4 regions of the Kitasatospora sp. NPDC056181 genome follow, and region 1 is predicted to be linked to each of the others. Evidence: riboswitches for the same ligand, from Rfam matches in the RefSeq annotation. Region 1 holds a riboswitch; each other region holds the start of a gene.
What was found. Region 1 has a riboswitch for cobalamin ahead of ACFC1F_RS01430 (ribonucleoside-diphosphate reductase subunit alpha). Riboswitches for the same ligand answer to the same signal wherever they lie in the genome.
Positions count from the first base shown of each region.

Region 2: it holds a riboswitch for cobalamin, as region 1 does, so the genes downstream of both, ACFC1F_RS39865 (prenyltransferase/squalene oxidase repeat-containing protein) here and ACFC1F_RS01430 (ribonucleoside-diphosphate reductase subunit alpha) in region 1, are expected to answer to the same signal.
Region 3: it holds a riboswitch for cobalamin, as region 1 does, so the genes downstream of both, ACFC1F_RS18585 (hypothetical protein) here and ACFC1F_RS01430 (ribonucleoside-diphosphate reductase subunit alpha) in region 1, are expected to answer to the same signal.
Region 4: it holds a riboswitch for cobalamin, as region 1 does, so the genes downstream of both, ACFC1F_RS30445 (HoxN/HupN/NixA family nickel/cobalt transporter) here and ACFC1F_RS01430 (ribonucleoside-diphosphate reductase subunit alpha) in region 1, are expected to answer to the same signal.

Region 1 is NZ_JBHJUK010000002.1:48,387-56,055, forward strand. Features, by position in the region: gene ACFC1F_RS01410 (helix-turn-helix domain-containing protein) at 1-116, shown strand, start outside; partial or broken gene ACFC1F_RS01415 (DUF397 domain-containing protein) at 125-361, shown strand; gene ACFC1F_RS01420 (hypothetical protein) at 475-951, opposite strand; gene ACFC1F_RS01425 (ribonucleotide-diphosphate reductase subunit beta) at 1,034-2,029, opposite strand; gene ACFC1F_RS01430 (ribonucleoside-diphosphate reductase subunit alpha) at 2,050-4,455, opposite strand; cobalamin riboswitch at 4,643-4,784, opposite strand; gene ACFC1F_RS01435 (glycosyltransferase family 39 protein) at 4,848-6,992, opposite strand; gene ACFC1F_RS01440 (glycoside hydrolase family 26 protein) at 6,989-7,669, opposite strand, start outside.
Region 2 is NZ_JBHJUK010000204.1:45-7,713, reverse strand. Features, by position in the region: gene ACFC1F_RS39880 (ABC transporter ATP-binding protein) at 1-1,304, opposite strand, end outside; gene ACFC1F_RS39875 (CbiQ family ECF transporter T component) at 1,301-2,650, opposite strand; gene ACFC1F_RS39870 (hypothetical protein) at 2,655-3,875, opposite strand; gene ACFC1F_RS39865 (prenyltransferase/squalene oxidase repeat-containing protein) at 3,872-5,647, opposite strand; cobalamin riboswitch at 5,752-5,897, opposite strand; cobalamin riboswitch at 5,975-6,050, shown strand; gene ACFC1F_RS39860 (flagellar hook-length control protein FliK) at 6,159-6,638, opposite strand; partial or broken gene ACFC1F_RS39855 (peptidase) at 6,668-7,669, opposite strand, start outside.
Region 3 is NZ_JBHJUK010000044.1:24,252-31,920, reverse strand. Features, by position in the region: gene ACFC1F_RS18610 (DUF6188 family protein) at 1-267, shown strand, start outside; gene ACFC1F_RS18605 (hypothetical protein) at 477-851, opposite strand; gene ACFC1F_RS18600 (roadblock/LC7 domain-containing protein) at 945-1,331, opposite strand; gene ACFC1F_RS18595 (hypothetical protein) at 1,414-2,703, opposite strand; gene ACFC1F_RS18590 (hypothetical protein) at 2,822-3,205, opposite strand; cobalamin riboswitch at 3,607-3,737, shown strand; gene ACFC1F_RS18585 (hypothetical protein) at 3,707-4,153, shown strand; gene ACFC1F_RS18580 (deoxyxylulose-5-phosphate synthase) at 4,474-4,815, shown strand; gene ACFC1F_RS18575 (hypothetical protein) at 4,877-5,092, shown strand; gene ACFC1F_RS18570 (DinB family protein) at 5,137-5,823, opposite strand; gene ACFC1F_RS18565 (VOC family protein) at 5,995-6,780, shown strand; gene ACFC1F_RS18560 (hypothetical protein) at 6,782-7,111, shown strand; gene ACFC1F_RS18555 (nucleotidyltransferase domain-containing protein) at 7,203-7,669, opposite strand, start outside.
Region 4 is NZ_JBHJUK010000102.1:18,362-26,030, reverse strand. Features, by position in the region: gene ACFC1F_RS30475 (AAA family ATPase) at 1-471, shown strand, start outside; gene ACFC1F_RS30470 (Fpg/Nei family DNA glycosylase) at 653-1,462, shown strand; gene ACFC1F_RS30465 (DUF3995 domain-containing protein) at 1,479-1,931, opposite strand; gene ACFC1F_RS30460 (RNA polymerase sigma factor) at 2,070-2,588, shown strand; gene ACFC1F_RS30455 (SRPBCC family protein) at 2,585-3,070, shown strand; partial or broken gene ACFC1F_RS30450 (ArsR/SmtB family transcription factor) at 3,275-3,616, opposite strand; cobalamin riboswitch at 3,698-3,889, shown strand; gene ACFC1F_RS30445 (HoxN/HupN/NixA family nickel/cobalt transporter) at 3,922-5,136, shown strand; gene ACFC1F_RS30440 (type B 50S ribosomal protein L31) at 5,243-5,494, opposite strand; gene rpmG (50S ribosomal protein L33) at 5,540-5,704, opposite strand; gene ACFC1F_RS30430 (M24 family metallopeptidase) at 6,029-7,135, shown strand; gene efp (elongation factor P) at 7,221-7,669, shown strand, end outside.

The sequences.
Region 1 (7,669 bases):
TCGAGGAGCCGGAGGAAGTGTTCAAGTACACCAACCTGTTCCGCCGTGCCCTGGCGGAGTCGCTGCCGCGTACCGAATCGGTCGCACTCATCGAGCGTGCAAAGGACAAGGTCTAGAAATGAGTATGTTCCTGCCGTCTGCTTCCGCTGCCGGGCTCGAGTGGCGCAAGTCTTCCTACTCGGGGGCCCAGAGCGACTGTGTCGAGGTGGCCGAGGTTGTTGTGGCCGCGGCTGCCGGACGTGAGTGGCACAAGAGCAGCTACAGCGCGGTGCACGAGTGCGTGGAGACCCGATTCTTGACGCCGGGTGGAATGGGCGTCCGGGACTCCAAGGACCCGGGCGGGCCCGCTCTGCTCTTCGCGGCGGTGGTCTGGTGTTCCTCCCTCGGTGGGTTCTTGCCCGGCTTCTTCCCCACCTATATAAACAACAGTGGTGCCCCGCACGGGCTGTGGCCGTGCGGGGCACCACTGTTGTTTCAGGTGAGGTTGTCGACCCAGAAGAAGACGGTCCGCAGGATCACGCCCGGGGCGCCGGCGCCGAAGCCGAGGACCATGGCCTGGCCGATCGCGACGTCCGTCGGGTCGATGCCCTGGGACCAGGTGATCCCCGCGTCGCGGCCGGGGATGGTGCTCCCCGGGGCGTACGAACGGAACGATCCGCGGGCGTGGGCGATGAGGGTGCCGTTGCGGCGCAGTTCGGCGCGGCGGAGGCTGGTGGGCCTCAGCTCGTAGCTCCGGTCGCCGACGACGGCGGTCCGAGTGCGGTTGCGGGTCCGGCTCGTCGGCACGTGGTGCCCGTTGATGTTCATCGCGCCGTGGTCGCGGTCGGGCACCACCGTGACGGCGGGCATCCCCGCCCCCTGGATCCGCGCCACGACGGACGGCCGGCGGTCGTAGTTGATCTGTATCGGCCCGAAGGGGCCTTCGATCACACGCTGTTGGAGCTTGGGCATGCCTGGGCTACTCCTGAACACCGGGTACCAAACAGCGGAGCCGCCGTGACGGCAGCTCCGCTGTTCGCTGAACGATCTTGATTTAGAAGTCGTCGTCGAAGGCGACCGAGCCCTCGACGGCGACCTGGTACGCCGAGACCCGACGCTCGAAGAAGTTGGTCAGCTCCTGGACGTTCTGCAGCTCCATGAAGCCGAACGGGTTCGTCGAGCCGTACCGGATCGGCATGCCCAGGCGGGCGAGGCGCTGGTCGGCCACGGCCTGGAGGTACTCGCGCATCGACGCGGTGTTCATGCCGGGCAGGCCGTCACCGCAGAGGTCCTGGGCGAACTGGAGCTCGGCCTCGACGGCCTCCTCCAGCATCTCCGTGACCTGCTTGGCCATCTCGTCGTCGAAGAGGTCGGGCTCCTCCTCGCGGACGGTGTCCACCACCGAGAACGCGAAGTCCATGTGCATGGACTCGTCGCGGAACACCCAGTTGGTGCCCGTCGCGAGACCGTGCAGCAGGCCCCGGCTCCGGAACCAGTACACGTACGCGAACGCGCCGTAGAAGAACAGGCCCTCGACGCACGCCGCGAAGCAGATCAGGTTCAGGAGGAACGCGCGGCGGTCCTCCTTGGTCTGCAGCGAGTCGATGTGGTCGACCGCGTTCATGTACTTGAAGCAGAACTGCGCCTTCTGGTGGATGGAGGGGATGTTCTCCACCGCGGCGAAGGCCGCGTTGCGGTCCTCCGGGTCCGGAAGGTAGGTGTCCAGCAGCGTCAGGTAGAACTGGACGTGCACGGCCTCCTCGAACAGCTGGCGCGACAGGTACAGGCGCGCCTCCGGGGAGTTGATGTGCTTGTAGAGGCTCAGCACCACGTTGTTCGCGACGATCGAGTCACCCGTCGCGAAGAAGGCGACCAGCCGGCCGATCATGTGCCGCTCGCCCTCGCTGAGCTTGGCGAGGTCGGCGACGTCGGAGTGCAGGTCCACCTCCTCGACGGTCCAGGTGTTCTTGATCGCGTCCCGGTACCGGTCGTAGAACGACGGGTAGCGCATCGGGCGCAGGGTCAGCTCGAAGCCGGGGTCGAGCAGCATCTTGCGGTCGTCGGGGGTGCTCACTGGCAGGCCTCGCAGGACTCGGGGTTCTCCAGGGAGCAGGCGATGGCGTCCTGCTCGGCCTGGGTCATGGTGGGGGCGGGAACCGGCACGGGCGCGGCGGTGCGGGCGGCACCGGACGCGGCCTGGGCGATCCGGGTCGCCGGGCGCGAGCGCAGGTAGTAGGTGGTCTTCAGACCGACCTTCCACGCGTACGCGTACATCGAGCTGAGCTTGCCGATGGTCGGCGCCGCCATGAACAGGTTCAGCGACTGGCTCTGGTCGAGGTACGGCATGCGGGCCGCGGCCAGGTCGATCAGCGCGCGCTGGGGCAGCTCCCAGGCGGTGCGGTAGAGCGAGCGGACCTCGGCGGGCAGCCAGTTCAGCTCCTGCACCGAGCCGTTGGCGTCGCGCAGCGCGTCCCGGGTCTGCTGGTCCCAGACACCGAGCTCCTTGAGCTCACGGACCAGGTACGGGTTGACCTGGAGGAACTCGCCGCTCAGCGTCTCGCGCTTGAACAGGTTGGACACCTGCGGCTCGATGCACTCGTACACGCCGGCGATGGAGGCGATGGTCGCGGTCGGCGCGATGGCCAGCAGCAGCGAGTTGCGCAGGCCGGTCTCGGCGATCCGGGCGCGCAGCGCCGTCCAGCGGTCGGCCCAGGCGGGCGCGGCCGACGGGAAGTGGTCGATGTGCAGCTCGCCGCGGGCGGCGCGGGTCTCGCCGTACGCCTCGTGGCGGCCCAGCTGCTCGGCCAGGTCGGCGGAGCGCTCGTACGCGGTGAGCATGATGCGCTCGGCGATCAGCGTGGAGAGCTGCTTCGCCTCCGCGGAGTCGAAGTCGATCCGCAGCTGGAAGAAGACGTCCTGGAGGCCCATCACGCCCAGGCCCACCGGCCGCCAGCGGGAGTTGGAGGTGCCGGCCTCGGTCGTCGGGTAGAAGTTGATGTCCACCACGCGGTCGAGGAAGGTGACGGCGGTGCGCACGGTGGCGTCCAGCCGCTCCCAGTCCATGGCGTTGAGGAGGTCCTCGACGGACGCGCCCGGGGCCACGTGGGCGCCGAGGTTGACCGAGCCGAGGTTGCAGACGGCGGTCTCGGAGTCGTCCGTGACCTCCAGGATCTCGGTGCAGAGGTTGGAGCTGTGCACCGTCCGGCCGGGCAGCGCGGTCTGGTTGGCGGCGCGGTTGGAGGCGTCCTTGAAGGTCATCCAGCCGTTGCCGGTCTGCGCCAGGGTGCGCATCATCCGGGCGTAGAGGGTCTGTGCGGGGATGGTGCGGACGGCCTTGCCGGCCAGCTCGGCCTTGCGGTACGCCTCGTCGAAGTCGGCGCCCCAGAGGTCGACCAGCTCGGGCACGTCGGCCGGGGAGAACAGCGACCAGTCCTCGTTGGCGTTGACCCGGCGCATGAACTCGTCCGGGATCCAGTGCGCCAGGTTGAGGTTGTGGGTGCGCCGCGCCTCCTCGCCGGTGTTGTCGCGCAGCTCCAGGAACTCCTCGATGTCCGCGTGCCAGGTCTCCAGGTAGACGCAGGCCGCGCCCTTGCGGCGGCCGCCCTGGTTGACGGCGGCGACCGAGGAGTCGAGGGTGCGCAGGAACGGGACGATGCCGTTGGACTTGCCGTTGGTGCCCCGGATCAGGCTGCCGCGCGAGCGGATCCGCGAGTACGAGAGGCCGATGCCGCCGGCGTGCTTGGAGAGGCGCGCGATCTGGGCGTACCGGGAGTAGATCGAGTCCAGGTTGTCCAGCGGCGAGTCGAGCAGGTAGCAGCTCGACATCTGCGGGTGCCGGGTGCCGGAGTTGAAGAGGGTCGGCGAGGAGGTCAGGTACTCCAGCCGGCTCATCAGGCCGTACAGCTCGGCGACCTCGCGCACCGACTGCTCGCTGTCGCCGACCGCCAGGCCGCAGGCGACGCGGAGCAGGAAGTGCTGCGGGGTCTCGACCACCTTGCGGGTGATCGGGTGACGCAGCAGGTAACGGGACTGCACGGTGCGCAGGCCGAAGTACTCGAAGCGGTCGTCGCCCTTGGCGTCGATCAGCGCGTCGAGCGCGGCGGCGTGCTTGGCGACGAAGTCGGCGGTGACGTCGCCGATCAGGCCCTCGGCGTGGCCGACGGCGATCGAGGCGGAGAAGGAGACCGAGCCCTGGGAGACCGCCTCGTCGACGATCTCCAGCGCGAGCAGCCGGGCCGCCAGCTTCGAGTACTGCGGGTCCTCGGCGATCATCGACGCTGCGGCGTCCACGGCCAGCCCGCGCAGCTCGGCGAAGTCCGAGCCGGCGTGGCGGCCGCGCAGCGCGGCGGCGGCGACATGGCCGGGGTCCACCTGGGGAAGGTCGACGCTGCGGTCGGTCAGCAGCCGGAGCAGCGCACCGCCGGGGTCGGAGACCGTCGGGTCGGCGGGGGCGGAGCTGGAACCCTGGGCGGGCAGGGTGGCTGAGGCAGCGGTGGTCAAGGCGCTCTCTCCTGGCGGCGATCGGCGGCGGTGGATCGGGGCACCGGGCCGTTTGGGGCAGGGGAGCACGGCGCGGCGGCCGGACGGCTCCGCGCGACGGTGTCATCCCCGGCCCGCCCGCGAGGCCCGGAAGTACTGCTGTGCTGGAGGCCTCTGCGGGGAGGCCGGGCGGCACGCCGTCGGCAGGTACTCGGACTCGCGGACTCTGGTCGGAGCCGCCCGCACACCGCTGCGGGGCAGTCCCGGATTCGCACCGGGTTCCCCTGCGTCGACAGCAGGGACGAGCATACATCTAGTGGCGGCTGACTTTCGCGGCACCATATGTAGTAGCCGGTGTGTCGCGGGGCGTGGCCCGGCGCTCCGGGCTCTCAGTGCAGCAGGAACACTTTGTACGTGCCGGAATCGCCCGTCGGGGAGCTGAACTGAGCGATCAGTCGGTAGCGTCCGCCGGCCTTGACCGCCTCGCTGACGGCCCGGTCCGTGGCGGTGGGCGCGGTGCTGTCGAGGACGATCATGGTGAACCAGGCGTTGCGGATCGCGGCGACCGTGCCCTCGTCCCCGTGGTGCATCACCCCGGCGGGATCCCGGTAGTCGGTCCCCTTGCGGGCCGAGACCCACTGCTCGGGCTTGCTGACGGCGCCCAGGTAGTACTCGGGCAGTCCGTCGACCTCGGTGAGGTAGCGGCCCTGCGGGGTGGTGTGCAGGCGCAGCACGCCGAGCAGCCGGCCCGAGTCGGGCCCGTCCTGGTACCGCAGGGCCGACTGCTCCAGCCCGAGGGCGAGCAGCACCACCCAGACCAGGATGCCCAGCTGGGGGTTGCGGAAGTGCGCGCCGACCAGCCTGGTGATGCCCACGCCGGCCAGCGGCGCGGCGAAGAGCATGCCGAAGCCGAGGTGGCGGAACATCACGCCGGAGGTGCCCAGGCACGCGTACACGACCGGGATCAGCAGCGCCGTCGCGCACAGCGTCACGCTCAGTGTCGTGCGGCGCAGCCGGGACGCCGTGATCGCGGCGTCCTCGGGCGACTCGTTCAGCCGCTCGCGGAGCGAGTAGGCGATCCCGCCCGCGCAGGCCAGCACGGCGAACAGGCCGCTCCACTGGACCGCGGAGAGGAGGACCGAGCCGGCCGGGCGGGCCTCGTGGCCGGCCGCGGGGGACCAGGCCCAGACGTCGTCCAGCAGGCCGGACACCAGGAGTCCCCCGAGGGCGCCCGCGGCCAGGAGGAGGGCGCGCCCGGCGGCGGGCCCGCGGCCCCGGTAGGGCCAGGAGGTGATCAGTGCTAGGGCGGCCAGGACGGGCACCGCGATCACTGCGGCGTACTCCACGGCGGCCGCCAGCGCAGCCGCCGGCACGGCCAGCAGGACGGTGGCCACGGGGGCGCGGGCGGTCCTCACGACGATCCAGGTGGCGAGCGCCACCAGGGCCACCGCGAGGGCGTCCGGAGCGGCGTAGAAGCCGACGACCACGGTGGACTGCAGGACGGCGTACGCGGCGGCGGTGCAGATGGCCACGCGCTCGTTGAAGAGCCGGCGGGTCAGCGAGTAGAGCAGGGCGGTGGTGGCCAGCGCGAGCACGAGGCTCACCAGCCGGGCCCCGAAGATCCCGCTCGCGTTGGCGGCGGCGCCGGCCAGCGGGGGGTAGAGCCAGGGCGACCCGGGGATCTGGCCGATCAGGTCGGTCGTCACCGGGGTGCCGTGGAGCAGGTGGTCCAGCTGCTGGCGGCCGACGATCATGGCGACGGCCTCGTCGGGGTGCGCGGCGCCGAGCAGGCGCAGCGAGAGCGCCGCCTGGACGGCCAGCACGCCGAAGAGCAGGCCGCGGCCGATCCAGCGGCGCCGGGGGCTGGAGGCGGGGTCCCAGCCGGTCGCGGGGACGGCGGGGATCGTGTACGGCGCCAGCTGGACGGCCGGGCCGTCCTCGCCGTCGCCGGGGTGGGCGCGGCCGTGCGTGTCGCCCTCGGCGTCGTCGTGCTCGTCGGCCGGGTCGTACGCGTGGTCCGCCGGGTGCCCGTCGGCGGGGTCGGGGTCGGGGTCGGCGGGGTCGGCGGGGTCGTACGGCCGGTCCGCCGCGTACCCGTCGGCGGGGTCGTACGGCTGGTCGGACCCGTGCGCCTGGTCCGGGCCGTGCGCGTCGTACCCCTCGGCCGTGGCGGAGTCGTGGGTCGCGTCGGCGTCGAGGGTCGTGGCGGTCCGGCGGGCCCGACGGGAGCGTCTGGGCCCCTCGGTCACGGCGGCCTCCTCGGCCGCGCCGGCGTCGTGGGCCACGGCGGTCCCCTCGGCCGCGTCGGCGTCGAGGGTCGCGTCGGCCCCGTGGGTCGCGGCGGTGCCGTGGCTCGCGCCCGTGCCGTCGGCCGCGGCGGTCCGGCCGGCGCGCCGGGAGCGCCTGGTCCCCTCGGCCCCCGCGGCCGGCCCGTTCTCCCGCGGGCCGGGCGGACGGGCCCGGGAGCCTTCGTCGTCCGGGGTCCGGACCGGGGTCTGCGGGGTGAACCAGGAGTCGGTCTCTGAAGGCATCATGGGTTCCGGATGTCGAAGCCGTAGCGGGGATCGGACGCGCGCTGCTTGTAGTCCGCGAGCGTCTGCGGGGTGATCTCGATGCGCCAGTCCGCCCGCTTGACGATGTTGAACCAGACGAAGCCGACGAGGTCGTCGTGCGCCTCGATCCCGCTGAAGAGCTGGTCGATGTCCGCGCGCTGGCGCTTGCCCTGCTGGGAGGCCGTCTCGCTGATGAAGAACGGCTTCTGGCTGAAGGTGCGGATCTCCGCCATCGTCGGCCCGTAGAGCGCGTCGAAGGTCTTCGGCCCGGTGAGGGTGAAGTAGCCGGTCATGCCGGCCCAGTCCACGTAGGTGTCCCCGGGGTAGTAGGGCGCGAGGCGGGTGTTGGGCGCGGGGTCGGTGATGTTGGGGCTCCAGACCCAGATCACGTTGGTCGCGCCGGCCCGGTCGAAGATGTCGTGGACGCGGCGCCAGGCCGCGACGAAGTCCTCGGCGCTGGCGGCCTGCCGGCCCCACGGGTACCAGTCGCCGTTCATCTCGTGGGCGATGCTGATGGCGATGGGCAGGTTGAGCTTGGCGGCGGCCTTGGCCACGCTCTTCACGTAGTCGTCGGTCTCGCCGGCCGCGATCGCCGCCATCGAGGGGGAGTGCGGCTCCCACGCCATGTAGGGCAGCGCCCCGGCGTCGTAGATCCGGCG
Region 2 (7,669 bases), on a different contig from region 1:
GCCAGCACCAGGGCCAGCTTCTGCCCCTCCGAGAGGTCCCGGGGGTGGGTGTCGTCCGGGATTCCGGGGGCGAGCCGGTCGAGGACCTGCCGCGCGGTCGGCCCGGCGTCCCGACCGGACTCCAGGTCGCCCTGGGCGAGTTCCTGCGCGACCGACTCCAGGTACAGCAGGTCGGTGGGGGTCTGCGGGACGAGCCCGACCAGTTGGCGGGCCCGGGCTGCGGGGAGGCGTTTCGGATCCTGCGCCGGCCCGCCCTCCGTCCCGACGACCTTCACGCTGCCGCCCTGGCGGGGCCCGGAGCCCTGGAGGGCCCAGAGGAGCGAGGACTTGCCGGAGCCGTTGCGGCCCATCAGCGCGGTGACCTGACCGGCGCGCAGCTCCAGGCCGACCTCACGGACGGCGGCCACCGGCCCGTAGCGGACGACCACCCCCCGGGCGTCCAGCACCGGTTCCCCCGCCACCGCTGCCCGGCGCGGCGGGGGAACCGGCACGTCGGCGAGCCGTTCCCGCAACGGCGCGGCGGCACGGCGGGCGTCGCGGACGGACAGCGGCAGCGGCCGCCAGCCGGCGAGCCGGCCGAGGCCGACGACGGGCGGTGCGATCGCGGTGTCCCGGAAGATCTCGGCGGGCGGCCCGTGCACGACGGTTCTGTCGCCGGCCAGGTAGGCGACGCGGTCGGCGTACTGGACGACGCGCTCCAGGCGGTGCTCGGCGAGCAGGACGGTGACGCCGAGGTCGTGCACCAGCCGGGTGACGGCGGCGAGCACCTCCTCGGCGGCGGTCGGATCGAGGGCCGAGGTCGGCTCGTCCAGCACGAGGACGCGGGGGTGGGCGGTGAGGACGGAGCCGATGGCGACGCGCTGCTGCTGGCCGCCGGACAGCTCGTGCAGGGCGCGGTGGCGCAGGTCGGCCAGGCCGAGCAGGTCGAGGGTCTCCTCGACGCGCTTGCGCATCACCTCCGGCGGGATGGCCAACTGCTCCATGGCGTAGGCGAGTTCCTCCTCCACCGTGTCGGTGACGAAGCCCGCCGACGGGTCCTGGCCCACCACGCCCACCACGTCGGCCAGTTCGCGCGGCGGATGGTGCGCGGTGTCCCGGCCGTCCACGCTGACCCGGCCGCGCAGCGTGCCGCCGGTGAAGTGCGGCACGAGGCCGTTGACGGCGCCGAGCAGGGTCGACTTTCCGACGCCGGTGCGGCCGACCACCAGGCAGAGCTCGCCCTCCGGGATGTGCAGGTCGACATCGCGCAGGACGGGCGTGCTCTCGCCGTCGTACACCACGCTGACCTGGTCGAATCGGATCACGTGCTCACCTCGGAGGTCGTGCGGTCGGTGCCGGTGGTTCGGGTGTCGCCACCGGTGCGCGCGGTCAGGCGCTGACCGGGCACGGGGGCGGAAGCGGGCGCGGAGGCGGAGGTGGAGGTGGAGGCGGGCGCGGGGGCGGGCGCGGAGGCGGGTGCGGGCGTACGGCCGGGCACGGAGCCGGGTTCGGGGGTGCGGCCGGGCGGCGGCGAGACGATCCCCGCTGCGCCCGCCAGAAGCAGGGCGAGCACCGGGACGAGCGGCAGCGTCGGCCAGGCCAGCGGGTACAGGGAGGGGTTGAGGTCGGTGGCGTCGTAGCCGACCGTGGCGAACAGCAGGACGGCGGCGGTCACACCGCACCCGGCGACACCGCACTCGGCGGCCCGCCAGCGATCGGGCCGGTAGGTGGTGCGCCGGACCCGCCGCCCGCCGAGCAGCAGACCCGCCACGCACAGGACGGCGCCCACGAGGAAGGCCGGAAGTCCGAGCGCCGCGGGGGCCGTCCCGTCCAGCAGCCCGTACACCCCGGCGCACAGGCCGCACATGCCGAGAAGCATCAGGGCGCCGGTGAGCCGGCGGGAGCGGCGGGAGGCGGTGCCGGAGCGTCCGTAGCCGCGTGAGTCCATCGCGGCGGCCAGGTGCAGCGAGCGCTCCAGCGCGTCCTCCAGAACCGGTACCACGATGCTGCGCAGCGCGCGGACGCCCTTCTGCCGCCCGGCACGCAACCGCCGTGCCCGGGCGACGCGTTGGACGCTCTGCACGAGCTGCGGGGCGACGCTGAGCGAGACCGTCACGGCGACGCCGAGCTCGTACAGGGCGCCGGGCAGGACCCGCAGGGCCCGTTTGGGGTTGGCCAGGGTGTTGGCGGCGCCGATGCAGCAGATCAGGCAGGCCAGCCGCAGCCCGTCGAAGGCCGCGGAGAGCGTGGCCTCCAGGGAGACCGGTCCGCCGATCTCGATGCCCGCGTACCAGGCGGGGGTGGGGATGTGCGGCAGGGAGAAGAGCAGGTGGTCCTGCGGGGTGATGCCGGTGGCGAACACGCAGCGGAAGACCACCCGGATCGCCACCACGGTCAGCGCCACCCACAGGTAGTACGTGAACCCTCGTGCCCACGGGGCCTCGGTCCGGCGGGCCGTGACCACGTAGCCGAGCACCGCGAGGACGAGCAGGAGCAGGAGCGGGTTGGTGGTACGGCTGGCCGCCGTCGCCAGGGCCAGCGCCCAGGCCCACCAGGCCAGCGGGTGCAGGTCCCGCGGGCTGCGCCGGCTCCCCGCGCTCCGGCCGGGGGCGGCGGGCGGGGAGTCGGCGGCGGGCGGGGAGCCGGCGCCGGGCTTGACGACGATGCTCACCGGATCACTCGGCCTGTCGACGGCGGCGGCGCGCGGTGACGGCGGTGACCACGCCCAGCACCACCACGAGGACGGCCCCGACCGCGGCCGGCACCATCGAGCCGGGGTCGTGCGGGGTGTCGGCGGCCGGGGCCGCGTCCACCACCCTCGGCCCGCCGGCCTCCACGGAGGGCGACGGACCGTCGGCAGCGGTGGGCGTCGCGGCGGCGCCGGCTTCCACGGACGGCGTGTCGGACGGCTGTGCGGAGGGCGTCCCGGCCGGCGGGGCGGTCGCCTCGGCGGCCGGTGTCTCCGGGTCCGCCGGTGCGGGGGCCTCGGCCGACGGGCTCACCGATGCCGTCCGCCCGCCCGTGGCGCCGGACGATCCGCCCGTGCCACCGCCCGAGGACGGACGTTTCGTGGCGCCGGACGAACCACCGTTGTTGCCGCCGGACGAGCTGCCGGACGAGCTGCCGGACGATCCGGTACCGGACGAGGATCCACCGTTCGCGCCCGCGGAACCTCCGCCGTTCCCGCCGGTGCCGGTGCCGTTCCCACCGGTGCCGGTGCCGTTCCCACCGGTGCCGGTGCCGTTCCCACCGCTCGTCCCACCGGAGCCACCACCGGCTGCCCCTCCCCCGCCGGCCGGCGGTCGGGGCGGTTCGGGGGTGGAGGCGGCGCCGCCCGGGCTGGTGTTCCGGGCGCGCACGGAGTCCGGCGAGATGGCCGGACGCCCCTCGGTGCCCTCGATGTTCGTGCCACCGAAGATCCACAGGTCGACGCTGCCCGGCTTCGGCTGGTAGCTCATCGCGCCGAGCTGGCTGTAGGACCAGTCGTTCTGGCCCGGATCGGCGTGCCAGTACGACCAGTAGGCCGTGGCCGGGGGCGTCAGGACGCACTTCTCCTGGTCCGGAGCGGGGTACTGCTTGCCGCCCTGGAAGCCGCTGTACCCGATCCGGCAGATGAACGCCGGGCCGTCGTGCCCCGTCCCGGTGGTCTTCCAGCCGCCCTGGTTGAGCAGGGCGTACCCGGTCGTCGGGGTGGTCCCGCAGGAGCGCAGCAGCGGGCCGCCCCACCGGCTGAAGTCGACGGCGAGCACCACGCCCGAGGTGGTGGTGCACTGTTCGATCGGCGTCGGCGCCGCGGACGCCGGGGCCGTCCCCAGCCCGACGCCACCCGAGGCGAGGGCGAACGTCAGGACCGCCGCTCCGGTGAGCCGGCCCAGCCGGCCCAGCCGCCGGCTCACCGGTGACGCCCCGGGACGGAGGCCGTACGGCGGAGGGCGACGAGGACCCCTGCCGTGCCGGCCACGGTCAGCAGACCGGCGATGCCCGTCAGTACCAGGGCGTCGGTGCCGGTGCCGGCCAGACTGCCACCGGCGGCCTGGACGGAGCCGCCGCGCACCGGGGCGCCGGTGCTGCCGCCGTCTCCGACGAGCACGGCGTCGGACGGGCGGCCGGCGGTCGCGCCCTCACCGGACGACGGCACGGCCGTGGACGTCGCGGAGGCGGTTTCCGTCGGTGAACCGCCCGCCGTCGGTGAACCGCTCGCGGTCGGTGTCCCCGTGGGTGTCGGCGTACCGGTAGGCGTCGGCGTACCCGTGGGCGTCGCGGTCGGCGTACCGGTAGGCGTCGGCGTACCCGTGGACGTCGCGGTCGGCGTCGCGGTCGGCGTACCCGTCGGCGGCCCGGTCGGCGTGGGCGTGGGCGTGCCGCCGATGGTGCGGGACAACGTGCCGAAGGAGACGCCCGTGGCACCCCCCAGGACCTGCGTCGAGGCGCGGACGTCCGAACCCTGCTGTCCGGCGGACGCGACGTTGAACCCGCCGTCGGCGTTCTGCTGGCCTGCGAGGAAGTCGAGCGCCTTGGCGATCTGCCCGCCGTACGTGACCTGGCGGAGCGTCATGCCCTGGACCGCGAGGGCAGCCGAGTTCGTCGAGTCGCCGGCCGCGCCGGGGAAGCCACCGTCCGGCAGCTGCCGGGCGGCGAGCCAGCCGAGGCCCTTGTCGACCGCCTGCGCGGCCTCGTCCCCGGGGACGAGCGCGAGCGCCATGACGGCCATCGCCGTGCTGTCGACGTCGGAGTCGCCGGTGGCCGGGATCAGGCTCGGCCAGGAGCCGTCCGCGTGCTGAAGGCTCTTCAGGTAGGCGACCGGGGCGACGGCGCCGGCCGTGTCGCCGGCGCGCAGCTGCGCCATGATGCCGAGGGCCTGGGAGAACACCGAGGTGGCCCAGGTGTAGTTGCCGGACTCGGCGCAGCCGGTGTCCGGGGTGGCCTTGGTGCACACCACCGCGGCGAGGGCGGCGATCAGGTCGTGACCGCCGAAGTCCCGCGGGTTGCGGCCCACGATCTCGGCGAGCAACGCCTCCTTGCCGATCGAGCCTCCGCCGGCGAACTCGGTGCCGACACCGGTCCAGTCGTTGACGGTCCGCCCGCTCGCGTCCTTGCCCTGCTGGTCCAGGAAGTCGACGATCCTGCGCAGCGCGGTGTCGTCGGTGCCGGTGGCGGCGAGCGCGTAGGCCCCGTCGATCGTGAGACCGAAGTCGGCGAAGGCCGGGAAGCCCTCGTAGTAGTGGCCGTCGATCAGGCGGGCCGGGTCGGTGAGGTAGGCGCTGCCCTTGGCGGCGTCGGGCTTCCTTCCGGCGGGCGGGGCCGGCGTCGCGGTGGTGCCGTCCGGGTTGCGCCGGACGCTGGTGAGGTCGGTGCCGGTCAGGGCCAGGACGGCCTGCTCGGTGGCGGCCGGCGACCCGGTCGGGCTCGCGGTCGGGGTCTGGCTCGGGGTCGCCGAGGGGGACGCGTGGGCGTCGCAGCCACGGACGACACCACCGCCCCAGTGCCCGAAGTCGACCGCGACGATCGCGCCCGTCGTCGCCGTGCACTGCTCGATCGGGTCGGCCGCCGCGGTTCCGGGACGCCCGAGCAGGACCGTGCCGCAGGCGGCGACCGCGACGGCGCCGGCGACCACCAGGGACGCGAGTTCCCGGTTCCTGTGACGTGTACGACTGCTGCTGACCCTCACGACGACTCCCTGGTCGGTCGACGCGGGAGAACACGGCGCAGCCGACGGTCTCCCGGGACAGGGACCGTCCTGACCGCGTCGTAGTCCGCGACGACGCAAGTGCTCTGTGAACAGGCCCCCGGTCCAGGCATTCCGGCTCACCCACCGGGTTGGCGGGTCTACGGTTGCGGGTCAGCGCCGGAGTTGGACCGGCTTCCCCTGAATGCCGAGGGCGAAAAATCGGTTCATCAGACCACGGCAGCTGACGGAGAGTCAACGGGGCGTCAGGTAGGTCACATCGCCTCGTCGCCCGGTGCGCCGTGCGGTAGCGTCCCCGGTGGCCGAGGGGGGAACCCGGTGCGAATCCGGGGCTGAACGCGCAGCGGTGTGGGGCGGCGGTCGTGCCGTTCCGGGCCCGGATTCCGGCGCCCCGGCCCTTCCGCGGAAGGGTCGGGGCGCCGGCGTGCCTCCCGGCGTCAGGGCCTCCAGGCGTCAGGGCCTCCGGGCGTCAGGGCCTTCGGATGTCAGGGTGTCAGGGCGCCGTGATGCCCGGCTGGGCGCCGGCGCCGAAGGACCAGCCCTCGACGTCGCCGGGGGCCGGGTTGTAGCTGCCGGCGCCCAGGCTGCTGTACGACCAGGGGCCGCCGTGCTGGGCGTGCCAGTACGACCAGTAGGCGCTGCCGGTCGGGTTGGTGCAGGTCGTCGGCAGCGCGTTGATCCTGCACACGAAGCCCGGGAAGCGCGGGTGGAAGGCGTACGAGAACCCGGCGCCGGTCAGCGCGGCGAGTCCGCTGGCCGGGTCGCCGGGGGCGCAGCCGGTCTGGATGCCGCCGCCGACGGCCGTGAAGTCGACCACGACCGTGACGCCGGTGGTCCCGGAGCAGGCCGCGGCCCGGGCCTGCGGGGCCTGGACGGCGCTGACGCCGAGCAGGCCGGCGGTGAGGGCCGCGGCCGCGGCGATCGACCCGAGCGTGCGGCGGACCGGACGGGCCGGGGTGAGGGTGTCGGTCATCGGATAACTCCTCCTGGGGACGGGCCTGTTCAGCGGGAGACCGGTGCCGGGCAGGCCAGGGTGGGCGCGTCGGGGCGTGCGCCGGCGGCGGAGAGGGTGGTCAGCGGGGTGCCGGCGAGGCCGAGGACGGCCTGCGCGGTGGCCCGGGCACCGTTGCCCGCGTCGAAGCCGGACGCGTCGTAGGCGACCGCGCCGCGGACGGCCGGGTCCGTGGAGCATCCCTGCTGGAACTTGACCAGCCGGCTCCAGCCCTTGAGGCCGGCCCCGAGGCGTCCGCCGGAGAGCAGCGCCTGGGTGGCCAGGCCCGTGGTGTTGGCGTTGGAGGCGCTCGCCCCGGCGGCCGCGAACCCGCCGTCGGCGCCCTGGTGGGAGGTCAGCCAGGTGAGGCCGGCGCTCGCCTTGTCGGCCCGTCCCGTGGCGGCGAGGGCCTGGACGGCGAGCGCGGTGGCGTCCGGGTCGCCGGTGCAGGTGGCCTGACCGAAGGAGACCGGGAAGCCGCCGTCCGCGCACTGGCTGCCGGCGAGGAAGTCCACGGCCGCCGACGGAGCGTCACCGGGCGTGCGGTGCAGGGCGATCAGGGCCAGCGACTGCCCGAAGGCGTTGCTGTAGTCACCCCACTGCGAGCGGTCGGAGAAGCGGCCCTCGGCGGTCTGGAGCGAACGCAGCCGGGCCGGCAGGTCGACGCCGCCGAAGCTCGCCGGGTCCGCGCCGCGGACCTCGACGGCGAGCAGCAGCTTGGCGGTCGCGCCCGCGTACGCCTCGGTGGTGCCGTCGCCGAGGTAGCCGCTGATGATCTCGGGCCTGGCGAGCCAGGCGGTGGCCTTCGTGGCGGCCTGCTCGGAGCCGTGCGAGGCGGCGAAGGCCAGCACGGCGTCGATGGTCAGGCCCTGGTCGGGATAGGCGGTGCCGTTGAAGACGGACTCGAAGTGGTCGCCGTCGACGAGCCGGCGGGCCAGCCAGCCGGCCGCGGCGGCGTCCGGGCGGACGGTCCGGGACGACGCCGCGTCGGCGGGTGCGGCGTGGGCGGCAGG
Region 3 (7,669 bases), on a different contig from region 1:
CCCACCGAGGTGGACCACTTCTTCCCCGCCCTGACCCTCCGCCCGTCCGGCGCGCTGCTCGGCCTGGTGGGCCGGACGCTCGGCGCCGCCCGGGTGACCATGGCGGGTGGGCTGGAGCTGGCCTTCGACGGTGACGCCGTGCTGTCCGTGCCGCCGCACGCGCAGGTCGCGCCCTGGAGCGTCGTCACGCCCGAGGGCACCGTCTGCGCGGGGCTGGCGGGCGGCGAGGTGGCGTGGGCGGGGGACCCGGCGACGCCCAGCGGGTGAGCCCGGAAGTCCCGAGTCGGCCCGGGCGTCCCGGGTCGGCCCGATGCAGCCCGGGCAGGCCCCGGGCGTCCCGGGCCGGACCGGCCGACGCCACCGGCCGTCCGGCCCACGCCACCGACCCACGCCACCGACCGGCCGGTCCCCGCGCCGCGCGACGCGGGGGGCCGGCCGCCGGACGGGCGGCCGGGTCGGCAGCACCGCCCGACGCGTCAGACCTCCAGTTCGTTCTCGATCTTCGTCAGCTGGTGCCGGGCCATCGCCAGGTTGGCGCGGCCCTTGTCCAGCGCGAGGTAGAGGAACAGGCCCTTGCCCCCGCGGCCGGTGAGCGGGCGGATCAGGTGGTACTGGCTGCTGAGGGTGATGAGGATGTCCTCGATACCGTCCTGCAGCCCGAGCATGTCCATCGTGCGCATCTTGGCCCGGACCACGTCGGTGTTCCCGGCCGCGGCGACGTTGAGGTCGAACCCTCCGGGGCCGTCGAGGGTGGCGAGGGCCATGCCGCTGTTGTAGTCGACGAGGGCTGCGCCGAGGGCGCCCTCGATCGCGGTCATGGTCTGCTTGAGCGCGCCGGCTGCGTCCGTCATGTCGGTTTCTCCAGTTCGTTCGGAAGATCGGAAGGGTGGGGAAGGTCGGAAGGTTCGGTCGGGTCGGATGGGGCCGGAAGGTGCGGGATGCGCCTACGGAGGGTCCTTGGGGGTCAGCGAGTCGTTGATCAGGGTTGCGATGCGCCGGGCGGAGCGGCGGGCCTCCAGGTGCAGCCGGCCGACGTTCACGTCCGGGTGCGCCAGCAGGGTGAGCACACAGCTGCCGCCCGCCGCGTAGGTGCCGATGTACCCGTACTCGCCGCGCACCAGCGACTCCCGGAACTCGCCCTGCCCGGTGGTGTCCGCGAGCCGCTGGGCCAGGCTCAGCGAGGCGGCGGTCATCGCGGCCAGACCGGAGGGCTCGGCCCCGTGGGTGTCGTGCGCGACCAACAGGCCGTCCACGCTGGCCACCAGACCGCCCGCGAGGTGCGGGACCCGATGCCTGAGGGCCCGCAGTTCGGCCAGCAGCTCGGTCTCCAAGGCGATCAGTTGTCTCCTTCCGACACGCTGCTTGAGCGCCCGCCTCATGACCGTGAGAGCGGGGTCGCGGGCGGAGAGTTGTTCAAAGTCGGGCCTCCAGAAGGGTTCGGACCCGGATCAGCAGCGCGATGTCCGGGTCGGGGACGGTCGGCGGGCGGGCCGCCGCCGGGGCCGGCGGGTGGACCGGGGCCGGCGGATGGCCCGCGAGCGGGCGGTGGCGGGCGGAGCGGATGGCGCTCACCGGGAGCAACCCCGCCAGGGCCGCGCCGGGGACGCGGCGGAGCAGCCCGGGCGGCGGCGCCGGCTGAGTTCCGGGCGGCGGCACGGGCGGCGGTCCGGGCTGAGTCCCGGGCGGTGCTTCGGTCCGTACCCCGGGCGCCGGTCCGGCCTGTGCCGAGGACCGCGACCCGGCGGCGTGCCGCGGGACGTCACGGCCCGGCGTGGCCAGCAGCCCGGCGGCGGCGAGGCGGCGGACGTCGGCCGTGGTGGCGAACCCCGAGCGGCCGAGCAGCCGCGCCAGCTCCGCCGGGGTTCTTCGGCCGTCGGCGTGGTCGAGCAGTTCGCGCTGACGCCGACTGGGCGGGCACGGCCGGCCCGGCCGCCTGCCCGGGGCCGCGCACCGCTCCTGGGCTCCGCCCGGGCGGACGGAACCGGACGCACCGGCCTGACGGACCGGACGCGGCGGGCCGTCCTCACCGATCCGGCCGGCCTCGGCGATCAAACCCGCCTCCCCGATCCGGCCGACGTCCCCGGTCCGGCCGACGTCCCCGGTCCGGCCCGCCTCGGCGGTCCGGCCGACCCGGCCCAGCGGGCGGACCGGTGCGGTGTCGAGCTGCGGCCAGGGCCAGATCCGGTCGAGCAGCCGGTGCCGGCGCTCCACCTCCCGGCGCAGCCGCGGGGCGCTGACCGCCGCGACCGGTCCGAGCCAGTGCCGTGCGCCCGGCTCGAAGGACCACGGGCCCGCCGAGGCCCCGGCGCCGTCGAGCACGAAGAACGCGGCGTCGTAGAGGGCGCCGAGCTGGCAGAGCTCCAACTCCCCACGGGTGAAGAGCCGTTGTTCGACCAGGGCGCCGCCGACCCGGCCGTGCGGGCCGTGGGTGCGGACGGCCTCCTGCCAGGCCTGCCGGGTGATCCGGCCGCAGCCGGTGAGCAGCGCGGCGAGGTCGGGCGCGCGGTCGGACTCGGCATGCACCACCAGGCCGTCGACGAGGTGCAGCGTGCCCGTGGGACCGTGCAGGGCGCCGGTCGCGCGCTCGTCGGCCAGTCGTTCGACGGCGCCGAAGGCCTCATCGGTGCTGAGTGGCGCGCCAGTGGCGAGGGCGTGGCCGGGGGCCATGACGTGACCGGGCACGATGGCGTCGACGTCGTTCATGCGGGCCGCCCGCTGACCGCCGGGGCGCCGGCGGCCCGGCCCGCTGGCCGAAACACGGCGCCCCGGGCCGGGGACGCGCCGCGCCGGCCCGCCATCGCGTTCGCCGTCCGAACGCCGGTCATCCGAGCACCAGTTCCTCGGCGAGGGCCTGCAGGCGGTAGCGGGCCGAGGCGAGGTTGCCCTCGGTCCGGTCGAGCCACAGGTGCAGGACGAGTGGACTGTCGAAGACGGTGTCAATGAAGCAGATCAGGTGGTAGCTGCGGCCCGCAGTGAGGATGATGTCCTGCAGAGGCGCCCGACTGTCCTCCGCCACGGTGAAGGTTTCACTCTCAAAAGCCGTACGTACCAAGTCGGTTGCCTCCGCGGCCGTGGTCTCGTGGTCGCCGGTGGGGCTGACGCCGGCGCTGCCGAGGGCGAGTCCGCTGCTCCAGTCGATGAGGCTGGCCGCGCGGGCACCGGCGATCGCCATGGCCGCGGACAGGCATTCGTCGATACCCGGCACTCAGGCTCCTTCGGACGGGTTGGGGCAGCCGGGCACGCTGGGCCGGCGCCGACCGGACCGCCACGAGCAGTGGCGGGTTCGACACGGAAGGCTACTGGCGGATTCCGTATGACGAACATTCCAATGGCATATTCACACCACAAGGGTCTGATTTCAGCCAAGCTATGACGTCGCATCAGATCGAGGCGACGGTCGAACGTGCTGGCCGGAGCCGACGCGGCGGGCCGCCGGGATCCGGCCCACCGGCCCACCTGGACCGGGACCTTGGCCGGTTGTCGGCCACGCCGGAGGGTTTCGGCCACGGACTGCGATAGGAGCGATCCGCGTACCGCGCCCGGCCGTTGCGGCTAGGGTGAGCGGCGCAGCCGGTCCGCACCCGTCCGCCAGGCGGGGTGCGTCGCAAGAGGGAATCCGGTGCGAATCCGGAACTGCCCCGCAGTGGTGCGTGGGAACGAAAGCCGTCACCCAGCACTGGACGCCGAGCGCCCGGGAAGCGAGGGCATGCTCACCGGGCCCGTCACCATGCCGGCCTGGTCGTTCGTCCGCGACGACCAGCCGCTCGCCGACACCGCCCGGCACGTTGCACTGGCGCTGCACGACGAGGTCGCCGACCTGGAGGCAACCGGGGCGGCCGTGGTCCAGGCGCACGAGCCGACCCTGCGGGCGTCTACGACATCCATGCGCCCCGCGTGCCCGGCACCGCCGAGACGGTCGCGCTGCTGCGGACGGGCGCTACGTCACCTGCCCGCCGGGCGGCTCCGGGTGAGCCCGGACCGCGGCCTCAAGACCCGCGCCTGGGCGGAGGTCCGGCCGCGCCTCGAACATCTGGCGGCGACGGCCCGGAGGTCCGCGCGACGCTCCAGGAAACGCCGAAGGGGCCGTTCCCAGTGCGAACGGCCCCTCCGGGGTAGAGCGCCAGGCCCGGGTCGAACGGACTCTTCCTACTGAAAGTAGGACGTGCTCCAGTAGCACCTCTGACGCCTGTCCGAGAGAGGACGTTCCCTCTCGACGGGATGAACAGTAGCAGGACATCACGCCTGCTCAGAAATCGGATGGACGACGACGGACGAGGTCAGGGCGGCCGCGCCCGACGGCCTCGACCCGCTCGACGCGGCCCCGCTCCCGTGCGGCCGGCGTCACCACCTGCAAGGCCTCGAGGTCTCCGGCGCCCGCCCGGGCACCCGGGTGCCGATCCTGCCGGCCGGGCAGGTGGAGAGCCTGCTCGGAAAGCCGTCGAACACCACCGGGCACGGCCGTAGGCTCGCCGGGTGGCCCACACCAAGAGCTCCTTCGTCTGCCTGCCCTGCCGTGCCTCGTACAAGCAGCAGTACGGCGACGTCCACGCCGGCGCCCGCGAACGTCCCTGCCCGCGCTGCACGCGGCCGCTGGTCCACACGGGCTCCGCCTTCGCCGCGCCGCGCCGCCGCGACACCGCCGCGTGGCGGACCCTCTCCGTGCTGCTGCACGCCGGCGTCCGCTTCCACAAGTGCCGTTGCGGCGGCCCGCACTTCCGCCCCCGCACCCCCGGCGAGGTCCGGGCGCGGATGGCCCACGCCCGCCGGACGGGCGAGTCCTTCGCCGCGTCCCTCGTCCGCCGCGAGCTCCCGTAGGGCCGGGCCGGGACTGGGAACCCCAGTCATCGCGGCGGTCCGGCGCAGGGACGCCCGGGCCGTGCGCGAGCTGCCGCGCGCCCCGGTCCGTCTCTACGCCGGCACCGCGGACCGCGACGTGGCCTTCGCCAACACGGAGTCCTGCCGTCGCAGCCTGGCCGCCAACGGCGTCGACGCACCGGTCGAGGAGATCGCCGGCGCCGACCACGTCGGCTCCGCGCTCGCCGCGTACCCGCGGATCGTCCGCTGGTTCCGCGAGCTTGCCACCCGCTCGTGACCGGCCCCGCACCCCGGGGTGAGGGGTGCGGGCCCGCCCGGCCGTCAGCTCCGCGGGGCGGGCGTGAGCGGGGATCCGGAGGGGTTTCCCTGCTCGCCCCCCACGGCGGCCCGATCCGCGGCCCGATCCGCGGCCCGATCGGCGGCCTGGCCCGCGGCCTGCCTGGCGGCCTGCTCGACGCGGTCGCGGTGGGTCTGCCACCAGGCCGCGTCGCCGGGGGCGGTGTTCCCGCCGTCGGGGCGCTGGCCGGTGGTGCCGTCGATGAGTTCGCGGACGATGTCGGCGTGGCCGGCGTGGCGCTGGGTCTCGGCGATCATGTGGACGAGGGAGCCGTGCAGGGTCACCTCGCTGCGCCCGCCCCAGGGGACACGGCCGACGGCGTCGAGGGGCAGGGAGGCGATGGTCTCGTCGGCGTGGGCACACGCCTCGCGGTACCACCCGACGATGTGCTCGCGGCTCTCCTCCGGGGTGGCCCAGAGGTCCGCGTTCGGCTCGGCCTCGCCGGTGATCCAGAGCGCCGGGCCGGTGAAGGGGCGGCCGTAGGTCTCCCCGAAGTAGACGGCCTCGGCGCCGGTGAGGTGCTTGACCAGGCCGAGCAGGTTGGTGCCGGTCGGTGTCAGGGGACGGCGGACGTCGTACTCCGAGAGCCCTTCGAGTTTCCACAGGAGGGCGTCGCGGGCGTCCTGGAGGTAGACCAGGAGGTCCTTCTTGGGATCTTTTCCGGCGGTCATGGCGACCAGTCTGCCGATCGCAGGACCGTTGTCCACCGACTTGATCCGGCCGTCCGACGAGCACCGCGCCGGCCCGGGTTGCCGGGGCCGGGTTGCCGTGCAGCGCCCCGGGTCCGGTTGCCGGGGCCCCGGCGGCGACGGAGGCTGGCGGGAAGGACCGAGGAGGACCGCATGCCGAAGGCGGGCAGGTACCGGGAGGGCGTCCCGTGCTGGGTCGAGCTGGCGGCCGGACCGGACGCGGGCCCGGCGCGGAGCTTCTACGGCGCGCTGTTCGGGTGGGAGTTCGTCGACCTGGCCGGACACCCCGGCCACACCGTGGCGACGCTGCGCGGGGCGCAGGTCGCGGGGATCGCCCGGGGGCCCGGGGGTGACGGCTCGGCCTGGCTGACCTACCTCGCGGTGGACGACGCCGACCGGGCCGCCGAGTCGGTCCGGCAGGCCGGCGGCCGGATCGTCCGGGAGCCCGGCGAGCTGGCCGAGCTGGGGCGCAGCGCGCTCGCCGTGGATCCGCTCGGCGCGCCCTTCGGCCTCTGGCAGGGCCGGCTGAACCCGGGGGCGGCCCTGGTCAACGAGCCGGGCACGTTCACCTGGAACGAGCACCTCTCCCCCGACCCGGACGGGGCCCGGGCGTTCTACCGGCAGGTCCTCGGGTACGAGTACGCGCGCCCGGCGGGCGACTACACGGTGTTCCGGGCCGGCGGGCTGCCGGCGGGCGGGATCGGCCCGAACCCCTGGGCCGGGCCGGAGAGTCCGGCGGCGCTGTGGGCGGTGTACTTCGGCACGGCGGACACCGACTCGACGGTGGAGCGGGCGGTCCGGCTCGGCGGGAGCGTGCTGGACGGGCCCGAGCCGACGCCGTTCGGGCGGGTGGCGGTGGTGCGGGACGACGGCGGGGCGGCGTTCACCCTGATCGCCGTCCCGGCGGGCGGGACGGCGGCCCAGGAGGAGGTGGTCTGAGTTGACCGGACCGGACGAGCAGCGGTTCGCCGCCCTGGCACGGGAGTTGGCGGAGCTGGACGGCGTCACCACCCCCTCGGCGGAGGGCCGGCGGAGCTTCGGCTCGGACGCGCTGAAGTCCGACGGGCACATCTTCGCGATGCTGTCGGCCGGCCGCCTGGTGGTGAAGCTGCCGCGGACCCGGGTCGACGAACTGGTGGCGTCCGGCGACGGCGAGCGGTTCGACGCGGGGCGCGGGCGTCCGATGCGCGAGTGGCTCGCGCTGGACCCGGGCTCGCCCCTGCCGTGGTCCCGACTGGCCCGGGAGGCCTACGCCTTCGTCCACGGGTAGCGGCAACGGTGGCGGCAGCAACGGGGGCAGCAACGGCAACGGTGGCGGCAGCAGCAGTGCCGGCAGCAACAGTGCCGGCCGCAGCAGCGACTCAGCCGAGCGCCTCCCGCAGCCGGGCGATGTCCTCGGCGTCCTTGGGACGGCGCGGGCGGCGGGTGTCCCAGACCGGCATCATCTGCTTGATCTCGATCTGCGCCTCGGGGCTGACGATCGGGCACTCGACGCCGCCGAGCCGCCCGGGTTCGGCGGCCAGCAGTCCGGCCGGCCAGGGGGTGCCCGCCCAGGGGCCGCCGGCGACCAGCGCCCGCCCGTCGGCGGCGAAGTCCAGCAGGGTGAAGCTGGACTCCAGGCCGTCCTTCACGAAGTCGAGCTGTTGCTCGGGCGGGACGCCGTCGAGCGGGCGGTAGCCGAGCTCGTGCAGGCCCGCGGCGAGGGCGGGCGCGTCGGCGGCCGGGGCGAACCAGTCGATGTCCTCGTGGTCCCGGGTGAGCCTGCCGAGGAAGAAGTCCATCGCCCAGCCGCCGCGCAGCCAGACGTCGATGCCGAGACGGCGGGCGA
Region 4 (7,669 bases), on a different contig from region 1:
CCGACCGCGCACATCAGCCTGGACGACGTCCGCGAGTGGGTGCAGTCCGGCTTCGCCAACCCGCAGTCCGGCTGGAACAACGCGTCCGAGGCGCAGTACCGGCTGGCCCGCCGCACCTGCGGTTTCGCCTGCCGCAACTACCTCGCGAACGGCATCTCCTGCATCATCGACGACGCCGTCTTCCCGGACCGCCCGGCGATCGGGCTCGGCGGCTGGAAGCGTCACATCGGGCCCGGCATGATCCCGGTCGTGCTGCTGCCCAGCCTGGACTCGGTGCTCAGCCGCAACGCCCGGCGCAGCGGCAACCGGCGGCTCAGTGACGAGGAGGTGGCCCGGATCCACGGGCGGATGGCCGGCTGGTACAACTCGGGCCTGCCGATCATCGACAACTCGCACCTGGACGTCGCCGCGACCGCCGCCGAGCTGGACCGGGTGATCCTGGCGCGGCTGATGGGCATCCCGGTCCGCTGACCTGCCGCCCCGGGCCGTCGCCTTCGGCCCTCGTACGCGGCCGTCGTACCCGGCCCTCGTTCCCGCCTTCGTTCCCGCCCTCGTCCGGGGCCTTCGTACGGGGCCTTCGTGCGGCCGGGCTGTCGGTGCCGGCTGCGATGATGGACGCGTCCTGTCGAACCACCCGGGGGAGCCGACGCCCGTGCCGGAAGGCCACATCATCCACCGCCTCGCCGCCGACAGCGCCCGGGTCTTCGGGGGCCGCCCCGTCCGCGCCACCAGCCCGCAGGGCCGGTTCGCCGAGAGCGCCGGGCTGGTCGACGGCCGGCTGCTGACCGGGGCCGAGGCCACCGGCAAGCACCTCTTCCTCGGCTTCGAGGGCGACGCGTGGGTGCACGTCCACCTCGGCCTCTACGGCGGCTTCACCTTCGGCGAGGGGCCGGCGCCCGAGCCGGTCGGCCTGGTCCGGCTGCGGCTGGAGAACGACGACGCCTACGCCGACCTGCGCGGCCCCAACACCTGTGCGCTGATCACCGACGCGGAGAAGGCCGCCGTCGCCGCCCGGCTGGGCCCGGACCCGCTGCGCGCCGACGCGGACCCGGAGCCCGCCTGGCGGCGGATATCCGGCAGCCGGACGACGGTCGCCGCGCTGCTGATGGACCAGAAGGTGCTGGCCGGCGTGGGCAACGTCTACCGCGCCGAGGTGCTGTTCCGGCACGGCATCAACCCGCACCGGGCCGGGCGCGACCTCACCCGCGCCGAATGGGACGCGATCTGGGCCGACCTCGTCGCGCTGATGCACGAGGGCGTCGGCGCGGGCCGGATCGACACCGTCCGCCCGGAGCACACCCCCGAGGCGATGGGCCGTCCGCCCCGGGTGGACGACCACGGCGGAGAGGTCTACGTCTACCGCAGGGCCGCGATGCCCTGCCTGGTCTGCGGGACGGACGTCCGGACGGAGCAGCACGCCTCCCGCAACCTCTTCTGGTGCCCGGCCTGCCAGCAGGCCTGAGGCCCGTGACGCCCGGTCAGCCGTCGGCCCGGTCCCGCGCCACCGACCAGGCGGCGGCCGCGCCGGCCAGGCAGAGCGGCGTGTAGAGGGCCAGGTTGAGCGGGTAGAAGACGGACCCGGTGTCGGCCCCGATCCCGGTGGCCCAGACCAGCCCGGCCAGCCCGCGGGCGAGCATCCCGCCGGCCACCGCACGGGGCCCCCAGCGCAGCGCCACCGCGGGCAACCGGCGGGCCAGCCCGTCCAGCACCCCGCCCCGGGCGAGCACCAGCGCCGCCCCGGAGAACAGCGCCGCGGCGAGCGGCAGCACCACGGGCGGGGTGAACGGCACGTCGGCGTTGAGCACCGCCCGGGAGAGCGACGCGGAGTCGGCCGCGGGCCAGGTGCTGCCGGTGGCCCAGTAGACGTGCAGCAGGCCGTCGGCGGCGAGGACGGTGGCGACGGCGAGGGCGGCGGTACGGCGACGGTTCACGGTGGTCCCCCAGGGGATGCGACGGTGTGGCACCCCCAGGAGCGGCCCGGCCCGCCGGACGTTCCCGTGGCGAGCGTCACACCGGAAAGCCCCGGGAGCGAGGGAACGTCCGGGCCGTCCGCCGCCTCTGTTGCGGATGTGGATGGTCCCGACACCCGAACCGCGAGCGATGTCACCGCCCTGGTCCGCGCCGCCCAGCGCGGCGACCAGCTGGCCGTGAGCGAACTGCTGGAGCTGGTCACGCCCTACGTCCGCCGGCTCTGCGGCCCGATCGCCCTGGACGACGGCCCCGACGCCACCCAGGAGGCGCTGATCGCCGTCTTCCGCAAGCTCGGCCAGCTCCAGGACCCGGCCGCGCTGTTCGGCTGGGTCCGCTCGATCGCCGTCCGGGAGGCGGTCCGGCACGTGCGGCGGGTCGCCCGCTGCGTCCCGGCCGACCTCTCCGAGCTGCCCCGCCCCGGCGACCCGCAGCTGGCCACCGACATCGAGGACGTCCTCGCCCGGCTCAGCCCCGAACACCGCGCCGTCCTGGTGCTGCGCGACCTGGAGGGCCTGGACGAGCGGTCCACCGCCGACCTGCTGGGCGTGGCGGCCGGCACCGTGAAGTCCCGGCTCTCCCGGGCCCGACTCAGCTTCCGAAGGGCGTGGCAGCAGTGAGCACGCAGATCCCCTGGCCGGTGGCGGCCTTCGATCCGGTGCGCCGGCTGCACGTCGTCGCCGCCGTCACCCCCGGAGCCAGCGTCCGCGAGACGGTGATCGACGCGCCGTTCGACCGGGTCTGGGCCGCCGCGGCCGACCTGGAGGACGGGCTGCCGCGCTGGCTGCCGGACCTGCGTTCGGTCCGCCTCACCGCGGGCCCGGCCGACGGCCGCGCCGAGGCCCTGGTGGTGGGCCACAGCCGCCTGCGGGCCCGCTTCGACGTCGAGCTGACGCCGGGCTGGTGCCTGATGCGCAGCCGCTTCCTGCTCGGCGGCATGGCCGCCCGCCCCGAGCCCGGGGGCACCCGGTTCGCCTTCCTCGGCGCCTTCCGCCTCCCCGCCGCCGGCCTGGTGGCCGGCGCCCTGCGGCCCGCGACGGACCCGCTGGCCCGGCGCTCGCTGCGCCGCTTCGAACGGCTGGTGCGGGAGGGGGCGGGCTGACCCGGGCCGCCGGGCGGCCGCCGGCACGACGCGCTCCGGGTGGAGCGGGTGGGACGGCGCACGGAGTCCGCACCCGGCCGGGGCGGGTGCGGTGCGACCGCGCCGGGCGTTGGGTCAGCCGGCCGCGACGGCGGGCTCGTGGTCGGTGGTGCCCGTGGTGGCCGGGGAGGTGTCGGGCGCGGGCTCGTGGTGCTCGGCGGCGGCGCACTCGTCCAGCAGGGGGCGCATGGCGTCGTCCACGAGCCGGTAGCGCACCACACGACCGTCCTTGTCGCCGGTGACCACTCCGGCCGTGCGGAGCAGCCGCAGCGCCTGGGAGACGGCGGGATCGCGCATGCCGGTGGCCACCGCGAGGTCGGTCACGGCGAGCGGACCGGCACGGTGCAGGGCGAGCAGCAGGGAGAGCCGCCCGGGATCGGCGAGCAGCGAGAACCGCTCGGCCCAGGACCGGACGTGTCCGGTGTCGCCGATGGCGGCGATGGCCTCGCAGACCCGGTGCCCGTCGATGGTGCGCTGGCCCGCACGGTCGGCCGGTACGAGATGCATGCGGACATTCTTGCAGCCCCGGCCTGTGATCCTGGACACCTGCGCAGGTGCGCAGCCTTGCAAGGGTGATGCGCGGCCCCCTACGGTGTAGCCCGCCGTGGTGTTCGGGAAGACCGGTGACGGACCCTCAAGGTCCAAGTCCGGAGCGGCCCTCGCCACTGTGATCGGGGGAGTCGTCCGTACCCACGACGCCACTGGGCGCATCGCGCGCCTGGGAAGGCGGGTACGGAAGCCCCGTCAGCCAGGAGACCGGCCACGGCATCTCACGAACGTCATTCCACGAGGTGCTGGAGCGTGATCCGCAGATGACCCTGCCCGAAACCGCCGCTGCTCCGGCGGCGCCGTCCGTCCTGCCCACCTTCCGGTGGAGACGAGAGGACACCATCCGTACGGCCGGGCTGGTCGGGGTGATCCTGGCCATGCACGTGGTGGCGTTCGGGACGCTGATCTTCCTCGTCGCGCCCGAGAAGTACGAGGTCGGTACCCAGGTCTTCGGGGTGGGTCTGGGCATCACCGCCTACACCCTCGGCATGCGGCACGCCTTCGACGCCGACCACATCGCGGTGATCGACAACACCACCCGCAAGCTGATGGCGGACGGCAAGCGGCCGGTCTCGGTGGGCTTCTGGTTCGCCCTCGGGCACTCCTCGATGGTCGTCCTCATGGCCACGCTGGTGGCGGGCGGCGCGCAGCTGGCCAACACCCTGATGGACGACGAGTCGACCACCCACAAGTGGCTCGGCATGATCGGCACCTCCGCCTCCGGCGCCTTCCTCTACCTGATCGGCGCGCTCAACCTGGCCGCCCTGTTCGGCATCCTGAAGGTGTTCCGGAAGATGCGGGCCGGGCACTTCGACGAGGCGGAGCTGGAGGAGCACCTCAACTCGCGCGGCTTCCTGGCCCGGGTGCTGAACCGGGCGACCCGCTCGATCACCCGGCCCGGCCAGATGTTCCCGGTCGGCATGGTGCTCGGCCTCGGCTTCGACACCGCGACCGAGGTCACCCTGATGGTGATGGCCGGCTCCGGTGCGGCCTCCGGCCTGCCCTGGTACGCCATCGCCTGCCTGCCGCTGCTGTTCGCCGCCGGGATGAGCCTGTTCGACACGCTGGACGGGACGTTCATGAACTTCGCGTACCAGTGGGCGTTCTCCAACCCGGTACGCAAGGTGTACTACAACCTGACCATCACCGGGCTGTCGATCGCGGTCGCGTTCATCATCGGCACCATCGAGCTGGTCGGCGTCCTGCACGAGAAGCTGGACCTGACCGACCCGGTCAGCGGCTGGATCGCGGACATCTCGCTGGACAACGTCGGCTACGCGATCGTCGCGCTGTTCGTGGTGGTCTGGGCGGCGGCGATCGCCTACTGGCGGCTCGCGGGGGTCGAGCAGCGGTGGAGCCCGAGCGCGAAGGCGGCGGTGCCGGGGGCGGCGACGGCCGTTTCGGAGAGCGGCGCTTCGCCGACCGGCGCGGCGCAGTCCGTCACCCCGGAGGGCGCCACCCCGGGGCCGGCGAAGTAGCGGTGGTCCCCGCCCCGCCGCGCTGAGCGGCCCGCGGACGTGAAGCGGCGCCCGCCCGGCCCCCGTGAGGGCCGGACGGGCGCCGCTTCGGCGTTCGCGCGCGGGCTCAGCCGCGCCGCTCGCCGTACCGCCGGTGGAAGCGCTCGACACGGCCGGCGGTGTCCGTCGCGCGGGACCGGCCGGTGTGGAAGGGGTGGCTCGCCGAGGAGACCTCGACGTCGACCACCGGGTAGGTGGTGCCGTCCTCCCACTCGACCGTCCCGTCGCCGGTCAGCGTCGAGCGGGTCGGGAACGCCAGCCCGCCGGCCTTGTCGCGGAAGACGACCGGGCGGTAGGCGGGGTGGATGCCGGGCTTCATGAGGGCCTCCTTCGGGGGCGGGACGGGGGAGAGGAGCGGGCCGGTTCAGCGCTCTTCGCGGAAGTCGGCGTGCTGCCGCGCGACCGGGTCGTACTTGCGCAGCACCAGCCGGTCCGGGTCGTTGCGGCGGTTCTTGCGGGTCACGTACGTGAAGCCCGTCCCGGCCGTGGACCTGAGCCGGACGACGGGGCGCTGTTCGCTGCGGGCCATGGGAATCCTCCTGGGGTGGGAGGCACGGTCGCGGCCGGCTCTTTCGGGGGCCGGTCGAGGCCGTACGCGGGAATGGATGTCGTTTTCGTCTGCTCCAACGCAAGCCCCGCCCCGCCCATTCCCGGGCCGCCGGAGCGCCGTGACCCGGTCGGGCCCGTGTGCCACCGCCGCACGGGAAGTCGGCCCGTCCGACTTCCCGTGCGGGGGCCTGGAGCAGGGGGCGGCCGTGCCGGGGGAGGGTCCGGCCGCCCGGCCCGGGGCGACACGTGCCCGGGTGGGGGCGCTCGGCGGGCGGATCGGAGTGGGGCTCCGTAGGCTCGACGCATGTCTGATGCGTACGCGGGCCGGCGGGAGCGCCTGAGGGAGCACTGCAGTGCGTCCGGGGTCGATGCGGCGCTGATCACCCGGACGGCGAACGTGCGGTACCTGACCGGGTGCCCGCCGTGCGGGGCGACCTTGCTGCTGACCCGGGAGCGGGTGCTGCTGGCGCTGCCGGACGACCTTCCGCCGGACGACACCGGGGAGCACCTGATCACGGAGGACGTGACCCAGGTGCCGGTGGCGGCGGGGGCGGACACCGCTCTGGCGGCCGCCGCCGCGGCGGCGCGGCTGAGGGTGTCGGACCTCGCGGTGGAGGAGCACGACCTGACCGTCAGCCGGCACCGGGCGGTGGCGGGCCTGGCCGAGGGGGTCCGGCTCGCGGACCTGGGGCAGGCGGTCGAGCGGCTGCGGGTGGTCAAGGACGAGCACGAGATCGCCGACCTGCGGATCGCGGCCGAGATCGCCGACCAGGCGCTCGGCGAGCTGCTGGAGTCGATCCTGGTGGGCCGCACCGAGCGGCACCTGGCGATGGAGCTGGAGCGCCGGATGATCGACCACGGTGCGGACCGGGCGGCCTTCCCGGTCTCGGTCGGCACCGGCAGCCACTCCGGCCAGCAGGCCCACCAGCCGACCGACCGGCGGGTGGAGGAGGGCGACTTCCTCACCGTGGTGCTCGGCGCGCAGTACCGGGGGTACGGCGTCTCCACCGCCCGGACCTTCGTGATCGGGGCCGCCCCCGCGCCCTGGCAGGTCGAGCTGCACCGGCTGGTCTTCCGGGCGCAGCGGGCCGGGCGCGAGGCGCTCGGGCCGGGGGTCGAGCAGTACGTACCCGACCAGGCCGCGCGGGAGATCCTCCAGGCGGCCGGGCACACCGAGAGCTCGCCGCACCCGGTCGGTCACGGGATCGGGCTGGAGATCCGGGAGGCGCCGCGCCTCGGTCCGTCGGACATGGGTAAACTGGACAGCCGCGTACCGGTCACCGTCGGTCCGGGGGTTCACCTCCCGGGCAAGGGCGGCGTCCGGATCGAGGACACGCTCGTCGTACGCCCCCTCGAAGAGGGCGGGCCCGAGCTGCTCACCATCACCACCAAGGAGCTCCTCGCCCTGTAGGCCCGCGGCTGCCCGGGAGGCTGCCGCAGCCGGCAGGACGCACCCCTTGGTTCCTTGACAGCTATATCCAGGAGTAAGTGCGCCCGTGGCTTCCACGAACGATCTCAAGAACGGCATGGTCCTCAAGCTGGAGGGCGGCAAGCTCTGGTCCGTCGTCGAGTTCCAGCACGTCAAGCCCGGCAAGGGCCCGGCCTTCGTGCGGACCAAGCTCAAGGAGGTCCTGACGGGCAAGGTCGTCGACAAGACCTTCAACGCCGGCACCAAGGTCGAGACCGCCAACGTCGACAAGCGCGGCATGCAGTTCTCGTACAAGGACGGCGAGAACTTCGTGTTCATGGACACGGACACCTACGACCAGACCACGGTCGAGCCCGCCGTCGTCGGCGACGCCGCCAAGTACCTGCTGGAGGGCTTCGAGGCCCTGGTCGCCATGTACGAGGGCGCCCCGCTGTACATCGAGCTCCCGGCCTCGGTCGAGCTGACCATCTCCCACACCGAGCCGGGTGTGCAGGGCGACCGCTCCACCGGTGGCTC